DNA from 3 places in the Kluyvera intermedia genome. Region 3 is predicted to be linked to each of the others. Evidence: predicted binding sites of a transcription regulator. Region 3 holds the regulator's gene; each other region holds the start of a gene.

Region 1 (3,286 bases), 660 kb from region 3:
AGCTCTTTTTTCAGACGGTCAAGGATCTGACGAGAAGTAACGTACTTACCTTCTTTACCACAGAATGGTGAAGTGTTGACGTTAAAGAACATGGTTACAGTTGGTTCATCAACAGACAGCGCTGGCAGCGCTTCAACATTCTGCGGGTCGCAGATGGTGTCAGAGATGTTCAACTCACCCAGACCAGTGATCGCGATGATATCGCCAGCTTCCGCCAGGTCGCTATCGATACGTTCCAGACCCAGGTGGGTCAGGACTTTACCGACTTTACCGTTACGGGTTTTGCCTTCGCTATCAATGATAGTGATCTGCTGGTTTGGTTTCACTTTACCGCGTTTGATACGGCCGATACCGATAACACCAACGTAGTTGTTGTAGTCCAGCTGGGAGATTTGCATCTGCAGCGGGCCATCCAGGTCTACGTCTGGAGCTGGTACATGGTCGATAATCGCCTGGTATAGCGGAGTCATATCTTCCGCCATATCTGCGTGATCAACGCCAGCAATACCATTCAGCGCAGATGCGTAAATGATAGGGAAGTCCAGCTGTTCGTCGGTCGCGTCGAGGTTAACGAACAGGTCAAATACCTGGTCAACAACCCAATCAGGACGTGCGCCTGGACGGTCAACTTTGTTGATAACAACAATTGGCTTCAAGCCGTGAGCAAATGCTTTTTTGGTCACGAAGCGCGTCTGCGGCATCGGGCCATCCATTGCATCAACAACCAGCAGCACGGAGTCTACCATGGACATGACGCGCTCAACTTCACCACCGAAGTCTGCGTGGCCTGGGGTATCAACGATGTTGATACGGTAATCATTCCATTTGATTGCGGTGTTTTTCGCGAGGATGGTAATCCCACGCTCTTTCTCCAAATCGTTGGAGTCCATCACACGCTCTTGTGTTTCAGCACGCGCATCAAACGTACCGGATTGCTGGAGCAGCTTATCAACCAGGGTAGTCTTACCATGGTCAACGTGCGCGATGATGGCGATGTTACGCAAATTTTCGATCACAACTTTGCCTCGGGCATTAGAAATAGCGCGTTATTGTACACGGATTAATCGCACTACAAAACAGGATCACAGAGATCCTCCGCAAACAAGTATTGCAGAGTTTCTTTGTGATCGCTTTCACGGAGCATAAAAAGGGCACCTAATCACAATTTGCACCAATATGGTGCTCAACAATCACAGGTAAGCACTATAATGGTGCAAAGAAGCTATCGTGGTGCATCCCTTTTGCACTATGGTGCGCATGATAACGCCTTTTGGGGGTAATTTAAAAGTTGGCACAGATTTCGCTTTATATTTTTTAGGGCAACAACGCCACTTTATGCAGTGATAGAAGACCTCGTTACCACGACGACAATGATAAATCCGGGAGATGTTAAGTATGTCCGCTGAACACGTTTTGACGATGCTGAATGAGCACGAAGTGAAGTTTGTCGATTTGCGCTTCACCGATACCAAAGGTAAAGAACAGCACGTCACGATCCCTGCTCATCAGGTAAATGCCGAATTCTTTGAAGAAGGCAAAATGTTTGACGGCTCCTCAATTGGCGGCTGGAAAGGCATTAACGAATCCGACATGGTGCTGATGCCAGACGCATCTACCGCTCTCATCGACCCGTTCTTTGAAGAGTCTACCCTGATTATTCGTTGCGACATCCTGGAACCAGGTACGCTGCAGGGCTACGACCGTGACCCACGCTCCATCGCGAAACGCGCTGAAGAATACCTGCGTTCTACCGGCATCGCGGACACCGTTCTGTTCGGGCCAGAGCCAGAATTCTTCCTGTTTGATGACATTCGTTTCGGCGCATCTATTTCCGGTTCTCACGTGGCTATCGATGATATCGAAGGCGCATGGAACTCTTCCACCAAATACGAAGGTGGTAACAAAGGTCACCGTCCAGGCGTGAAAGGCGGTTACTTCCCGGTTCCTCCGGTCGATTCTTCCCAGGACATCCGTTCTACCATGTGTCTTATCATGGAAGAGATGGGCCTGGTTGTTGAAGCGCACCACCACGAAGTGGCAACCGCTGGCCAGAACGAAATCGCGACCCGCTTTAACACCATGACCAAAAAAGCGGACGAAATTCAGATCTACAAATATGTGGTTCACAACGTTGCACACCGTTTCGGCAAAACCGCGACCTTCATGCCAAAACCAATGTTTGGCGATAACGGTTCCGGTATGCACTGCCACATGTCTCTGTCCAAGAACGGCGTAAACCTGTTCTCCGGTGACAAGTATGCAGGTCTGTCCGAGCAGGCGCTGTTCTACATCGGTGGTGTTATCAAACACGCTAAAGCGATCAACGCCCTGGCGAACCCAACCACCAACTCCTACAAGCGTCTGGTCCCGGGTTACGAAGCACCGGTTATGCTGGCTTACTCTGCCCGTAACCGTTCTGCCTCTATCCGTATCCCAGTGGTTGCGTCTCCGAAAGCACGTCGTATCGAAGTGCGCTTCCCGGATCCAGCAGCTAACCCGTATCTGTGCTTTGCAGCACTGCTGATGGCCGGTCTTGATGGTATCAAGAACAAAATCCACCCAGGCGAAGCAATGGACAAAAACCTGTACGATCTGCCTCCAGAAGAAGCAAAAGAGATCCCACAGGTTGCAGGCTCTCTGGAAGAAGCACTGAACGCGCTGGACGCAGACCGTGAATTCCTGACAGCTGGCGGCGTATTCACTGATGAAGCTATCGACGCTTACATCGGTCTGCGTATCGAAGAAAACGACCGCGTACGCATGACGCCACACCCTGTAGAGTTTGAACTGTACTACAGCGTTTAATCGTTTTTGAGTTGTCCCATCCAGCTAACGTCGCGTCATGGTGAACCCACCTTGACGCAACACCCTGGAGTTGAGTTGCCGTGGAAGCTTTCAGCCCATCTCAGGATGGGCTTTTTTCTCCACCAACAACCTGAACTTTCGCGCTTTTTAACCGTAAAAAGCTATAATGCACTAAAACAGTGCAAGCCTTTTCAGGAGACTGCTAAATGGCAACAGGCGCACTGCCCGATGCTGGGCAGATCCTCAATTCGTTAATCAACAGCATTTTATTAGTCGATGACGACCTCGCCGTTCATTACGCCAACCCGGCCGCACAACAGCTGCTGGCGCAGAGCGCGCGTAAACTTTTCGGCACACCGTTACCTGAACTGCTGAGCTATTTTTCGCTAAACATTGGCTTGATGCAGGAAAGTCTGCAAACCGGTCAGGGGTTTACTGATAACGAAGTGACGTTAGTCATCGACAGTCGTTCACATATTCT
Region 2 (3,286 bases), 1.4 Mb from region 3:
GCGTGCCCTCAGGTCAAATCCTTCATAAACTCATTACGAAACTGCGTAATAGGATTCTTTTTACGTGCCCATTCCGGATGGAAATGGCGCCAGTGCGCATCGCTCGCGGTAGCCAGCATCTCATAATCTCCCCGCGTGTCGCCCCAGGCGCGAATATGATACTGCCCGAGTGGGCCATAAACCTCTTCCAGTCGCTTAATTTTCTGAATACAGCGGCAGTTATGACCAATAATACGTCCGGTTAGCACGCCATCTTTGCTTTCAAGCTGGGTGCCAATCAATTTCACTCCCAGTCTTTGAGCAAAAGGGGCAAGTACCAGCATCGGAGAAGCAGAACATAAGGTGACCTCAGCTGCGGAGGATAATTCTGCCGCAACCGCCAGCAGACCGGCGGGGCGCATCAACTTGTTCCAGTACTTTTGACAATAAGCTTCTGCACGCGCTTGTAGCCATTTTTCTTCGGTCCCAGCAAGGAAGGTAGTGATTAAAACTTCCTTTAATTCGTCGCGGGTTAACTTACGACGAAAGCACTGCAGGGAGGGAATGGCGAGTCGCAGCATTTTCTGACTGAACCGGCGGCGGCCAAACGCAAATCTTAAAAAGGGAATGAAACTATCGTGGCGGGTTAATGTACCGTCAAAGTCAAAAACAGAAAGGATCTTTTTATCCTGGTCACTACCCGTCATAACATGTCTCTCGCCAGCGTCATTAAAACCGTACTTTAACATTAGTGAGGGGGCTGGGGTATCTTTGAAAGCCTTTCGTCCGGTCTCGTTGCACGCAATTAATCCTGCAATGCACCATCAGCTACCATAACCGCCACAATTTACTGCAAAAATGCGCAAAGCGTGACTATTGCATTATTTATGTACTTTATTGTTAACCAGATGTGATCCCCTCCGTAATTTCACTTCATGGTGCCGGAAGCCTGAAAACGGCGCTCTATACTCAAAATTGTCGAAATCTGAGCAAGGTTGCGCAAAGTTGGCAACCATTTTGCTTAATGATTTGGCCTGAAAAGCGTAAGGAAACCTCGCCGTTATCAGCAGGATATTGTCAGGGTGTCGTTTGTTTGGTGAACGTGGCAGTCGTTCGGCTTCACACCGCTTTACACTTCGCCCTTCAAGTTGCCTCGGCGTTGGCTGCGCTCACTCACCCCAGTCACGTACTTATATACGCTCCTGGGGGGTCGCTCCCTTGCCGCCTTGATCCAACTCGAATGACTTTGTGTATATGCATAAACCTCTTTGCTAAGGTAGATAATAATGTCGCTGAAATTGATTAGAAGTCCGCTTTCTCTTGTGTTGGCAGGTTGTCTGGTGACGGCGTTCTCCGCCCAGGCGGATATCGTTATTGGTGTTGCCGGACCTTTTACCGGGCCTAATGCAACCTATGGCGATCAGTACTGGCATGGGGCGACTCAGGCTGCTGAAGATATTAATGCCGCTGGGGGGATAAACGGCGAAAAAATTAAATTAGTGCAGGGCGACGATGCCTGTGAACCGAAACAGGCCGTGTCGGTGGCTAACCGCTTGGTCGACCAGGATAAAGTCCAGGCCGTTGTCGGTCACTTCTGCTCCTCCTCAACGATGCCAGCGTCAGAAGTTTATAACGACGCCGGGATCCTCGCGATTACCCCAGGCTCAACGAACCCGCTGATTACCGAACGTGGTATGAACGATATGTTCCGCATGTGCGGGCGTGATGACCAGCAGGGCGGTGTTGCCAGTGATTTCATCATCGATAAGCTAAAAGCTAAGCGGGTGGTGATCATTCACGATAAAGATACTTACGGCCAGGGATTAGCAGATGCTACCCGCGCGGCGCTAGCCAAGCGTGGGGTCAAAGATGTGATGTATGAAGGGCTGTCGCGTGGTGAGAAAGACTTTAACGCACTGGTGACCAAAATTGGTGCACAGAAACCGGATGTGGTGTTCTTCGGTGGCTGCCACCCGGAAGCCGGCCCACTGGTGCGTCAAATGCGTGAACAGGGCGTACAGGCCAAATTCTTCTCTGGCGACTGTATCGTTAATGAAGAAATGGTGACGGCAGCCGGTGGCCCGCAGTATACCAACGGTATCTACATGACATTTGGTAAGGACCCGCGTTTGATTGCCGATGGTAAGTCTGTTATCGACAAGTTCCGTACCAACAAGTTTGAGCCGGAAGGCTACACCCTCTACTCCTACGCCTCTATTCAGGCCATAGCGGCAGCGTTTAAAGCCACGGGCGGCACAGACTCGGCCAAAGCCAGCGCCTGGCTGAAAGCCAATCCGGTTGAAACGGTGATGGGCAAAAAAGCCTGGGACAGCAAAGGCGATTTGAAAGTGTCGGACTACGTTGTTTATCAGTGGGATGACAAAGGCAAATACAAAGAAGTCGAGTAATGCTCAGCGCCGGTGTGGTGACGCACCGGCGCTAAATAAAATAGCTTGTAACAAGAGCGCGCGATGATGGAAACATTCTTTCTGCAACAGTTAGTCAACGGCTTGACGCTGGGTTCTGTCTACGGATTGATAGCCATTGGTTACACCATGGTGTACGGCATTATTGGTATGATTAACTTCGCTCATGGCGAAGTGTATATGATCTCCGCTTACCTCTGCGCCATCGGCCTGGCGCTCCTTTCCTTCTTTGGCCTGCACTCATTTCCCCTGCTGATCCTTGGCACCCTCGTCTTCACCATTGTGGTCACCGGCGTTTATGGCTGGACGATTGAACGCATCGCCTATAAGCCGCTGCGCAACTCAACGCGCCTGGCTCCGCTTATCTCCGCCATCGGCATGTCATTGATCTTGCAGAACTACGCGCAAATCAGTCAGGGGCCTCGCCAGCAGGGGGTTCCGACGATGCTTGATGGCGTACTGCGCCTGCATATTGGCGAGGGGTTTGTGCAGATTACGTATACCAAAATCTTTATCCTGCTGGCCTCGTTTGCTGGGATGCTACTGCTGACCTGGATAATTGGTCACACGCGCCTGGGGCGGATGTGTCGTGCGGTGCAACAGGATCGAAAAATGGCGTCAATTCTGGGGATCAATACTGACCGGGTTATCTCGCTGGTGTTTATGATCGGTGCGGCGATGGCCGGTTTAGCAGGCGTTTTGATTACCATGAATTACGGGACTTTTGATTTCTACGCCGGGTTTATTATCGGGATTAAAGCCTTTACCGCGGCGGTACTCGGCGGGATCGGCTCGCTGCCGGGGGCCATGCTTGGTGGCCTGCTTTTGGGTATTGCGGAAGCACAGTTTTCCGGAATGGTGAATTCCGACTATAAAGATGT
Region 3 (3,286 bases):
CTAATTCGTTATGGCGACATTAACTGCAAAAAATCTGGCGAAGGCCTATAAAGGCCGTCGCGTGGTGGAAGATGTCAGTCTGACCGTGAATTCCGGTGAGATTGTCGGTCTGCTTGGGCCAAACGGTGCGGGTAAAACCACTACCTTCTACATGGTGGTTGGGATCGTTTCGCGTGATGCGGGTAATATCATCATTGATGACGAAGATATCAGCCTGCTGCCGCTGCATGCTCGTGCCCGTCGCGGGATTGGCTATCTGCCGCAGGAAGCATCCATCTTCCGTCGCCTGAGCGTGTATGACAACCTGATGGCGGTGCTGCAGATCCGCGACGATCTCAGCAACGAGCAGCGTGAAGACCGCGCCAAAGAGTTGATGGAAGAGTTCCACATCGAACACCTGCGCGACAGCTTGGGTCAGGCGCTTTCCGGTGGTGAACGACGTCGTGTAGAAATCGCACGCGCGTTGGCGGCAAACCCGAAATTTATCCTGCTGGATGAACCGTTTGCAGGGGTTGACCCAATCTCGGTTATCGACATCAAACGCATTATCGAACATCTGCGTGACAGCGGTCTCGGCGTGCTGATTACTGACCACAACGTGCGTGAAACGTTAGCCGTCTGTGAACGCGCCTATATCGTCAGCCAGGGGCATCTGATTGCCCACGGTACCCCTCAGGAGATCCTACAAGACGAACATGTTAAACGCGTGTATCTTGGGGAAGACTTCAGACTCTGATAGGGTATGGTTAACGACGTAAGTGGGAGAGATTCGCTCTGAATATGAAGCAAGGTTTGCAATTAAGGCTCAGCCAACAGCTTGCCATGACGCCGCAGTTGCAGCAGGCAATCCGTCTGTTGCAGTTGTCTACGTTGGAACTTCAGCAGGAACTCCAGCAGGCGCTGGAGAGTAACCCCCTGCTCGAGCAAACCGATCTTCACGAGGAAGTAGAAACCCAGGAACCCGTCGATACCGAAACGCTCGACAGCGTAGATGCACTGGAAAAGCCGGACATGCCGGAAGAACTACCGCTCGACGCCAGTTGGGATGAAATCTACACTGCCGGCACGCCATCGGGCAACGGGGTCGATTACCAAGACGACGAACTGCCGGTTTACCAGGGCGAAACCACTCAGTCACTGCAGGATTACCTGATGTGGCAGGTCGAGCTGACGCCGTTTACCGATACTGACCGGGCGATTGCCACTTCGATAGTCGATGCGGTAGACGATACCGGCTATCTCACCGTTACGGTGGAAGATATCCATGAAGGCATTGGCGATGACGAGATTGGTCTCGATGAAGTAGAGGCCGTGCTTAAACGGATCCAACGATTCGATCCGGTCGGCGTCGCCGCCAAAGATCTCCGCGACTGTCTGCTGATCCAACTTTCTCAGTTCTCACCTGATACGCCACGCATTACTGAAGCGCGCTTAATCATCAGCGATCATCTCGATCTTCTCGCCAACCACGACTTTCGTTCACTTATGCGCGTTACGCGCTTAAAAGAAGATGTGCTCAAAGAAGCAGTCGATCTGATTCAATCACTCGATCCACGTCCTGGGCAATCGATCCAGACCGGCGAGCCGGAATATGTGATCCCTGATGTGCTGGTGCGCAAAGTGAACGGTCATTGGATGGTTGAGCTTAATTCCGACAGCATCCCGCGCCTGCAGATAAACCAGCATTATGCGGGGATGTGCAACAATGCCCGCAACGACGCTGACAGCCAGTTCATCCGCAGTAATCTGCAGGATGCTAAGTGGCTGATTAAAAGCCTTGAGAGCCGTAATGACACGCTGTTGCGCGTAAGCCGCTGCATTGTTGAGCAGCAGCAGGCCTTTTTCGATCTTGGCGAAGAACACATGAAACCGATGGTGCTGGCCGATATCGCCCAGACCGTCGAGATGCACGAGTCCACGATTTCGCGTGTTACCACGCAGAAGTATTTGCATAGCCCACGGGGCATTTTTGAGCTTAAGTATTTCTTCTCCAGCCACGTCAGTACCGAAGGCGGCGGCGAAGCCTCGTCCACGGCCATCCGTGCGTTGGTGAAGAAGTTAATTGCTGCGGAGAATCCCGCAAAACCACTGAGCGACAGTAAACTGACCACCCTACTCTCCAATCAGGGTATCATGGTGGCCCGGCGTACGGTTGCAAAGTACCGAGAGTCTTTATCCATCCCGCCGTCGAACCAGCGTAAACAGCTGGTCTGACTCTACTGATAAGGAAGACACTATGCAGCTCAACATCACTGGACACAACGTCGAAATTACCGAAGCGATGCGCGAATTCGTCAATACGAAATTCGTTAAACTCGAACAGTATTTCGAGAGGATCAATCAGGTCTACATTGTGTTAAAAGTGGAGAAATTGACGCACATCTCGGATGCAACATTGCATGTTAACGGGGGCGAACTTCATGCTAGCGCAGAAGGCAAAGATATGTACGCCGCCATCGACGGCTTGATCGACAAACTGTCGAGACAGTTAAACAAGCATAAAGATAAACTAAAACAACATTGATTGTCCGAGCGACCGCCCGATGTGCTCTGCAGATTGGGCGGTGCTTAGGTGAAATTATGACAAATACTGATTCAGCTCTACAACTGAGCAATGTCCTTAACCAGGAATGTACCCGCAGTGCTGTGCACTGTCAGAGTAAAAAACGTGCGCTGGAAATCATTAGCGAGCTGGCGGCCAAACAGTTAAGTCTGCCTCCGCAGGTGGTGTTTGAAGCCATTCTGACCCGTGAAAAAATGGGCAGTACCGGCATTGGCAATGGCATCGCGATTCCACACGGTAAACTGGAAGAGGATACGACGCGCGCGGTAGGCGTTTTCGTGCAACTGGAAACACCGATTGCCTTCGATGCTATCGACAATCAGCCTGTTGATTTACTGTTTGCGCTTCTGGTGCCTGCAGACCAGACCAAAACCCACCTGCATACGCTTTCCCTGGTGGCGAAACGTCTGGCGGACAAAACTATTTGCCGTCGTCTGCGTTCTGCGCAGAGTGACGAAGAACTGTATCAAATCATCACCGATACAGAAACTCACGATGATGCGTAATGGACATCACATCGTACTGAGGAGAAACGGTACATGGTACTGATGATCGTCAGCGGCCGCTCTGGCTCGGGAAAATCTGTTGCCCTGCGTGCGCTGGAAGATATGGGGTTTTACTGCGTCGATAACCTACCGGTCGTGTTGCTGCCGGAGCTGGCGAAAACGCTGGCTGATCGCGAAATTTCTGCGGCAGTCAGTATTGACGTACGTAACATGCCGG

The links. Region 3 encodes sigma-54, which starts transcription at its own class of promoters, with help from an activator protein. Its sites were predicted from a motif close to GTTGGCACANNTTTCGCTNT; they were not measured.
Region 1: glnA (glutamate--ammonia ligase) is a predicted target of sigma-54. The motif match lies at 1,288-1,307, and genes of this name have one in related genera.
Region 2: U0026_RS09450 (branched-chain amino acid ABC transporter substrate-binding protein) is a predicted target of sigma-54. The motif match lies at 984-1,003, and genes of this name have one in related genera.

What each region holds. Positions count from the first base shown of each region.
Region 1 covers NZ_CP139986.1:4,662,724-4,666,009, forward strand. The annotation lists gene typA (ribosome-dependent GTPase TypA) at 1-1,016, opposite strand, end outside; gene glnA (glutamate--ammonia ligase) at 1,396-2,805, shown strand; gene glnL (nitrogen regulation protein NR(II)) at 3,012-3,286, shown strand, end outside.
Region 2 covers NZ_CP139986.1:1,962,502-1,965,787, forward strand. The annotation lists gene U0026_RS09445 (HAD family hydrolase) at 9-686, opposite strand; gene U0026_RS09450 (branched-chain amino acid ABC transporter substrate-binding protein) at 1,266-2,387, shown strand; gene U0026_RS09455 (ABC transporter permease subunit) at 2,454-3,286, shown strand, end outside.
Region 3 covers NZ_CP139986.1:588,765-592,050, reverse strand. The annotation lists gene lptA (lipopolysaccharide ABC transporter substrate-binding protein LptA) at 1-4, shown strand, start outside; gene lptB (LPS export ABC transporter ATP-binding protein) at 11-736, shown strand; gene rpoN (RNA polymerase factor sigma-54) at 781-2,214, shown strand; gene hpf (ribosome hibernation promoting factor) at 2,237-2,524, shown strand; gene ptsN (PTS IIA-like nitrogen regulatory protein PtsN) at 2,581-3,069, shown strand; gene rapZ (RNase adapter RapZ) at 3,103-3,286, shown strand, end outside.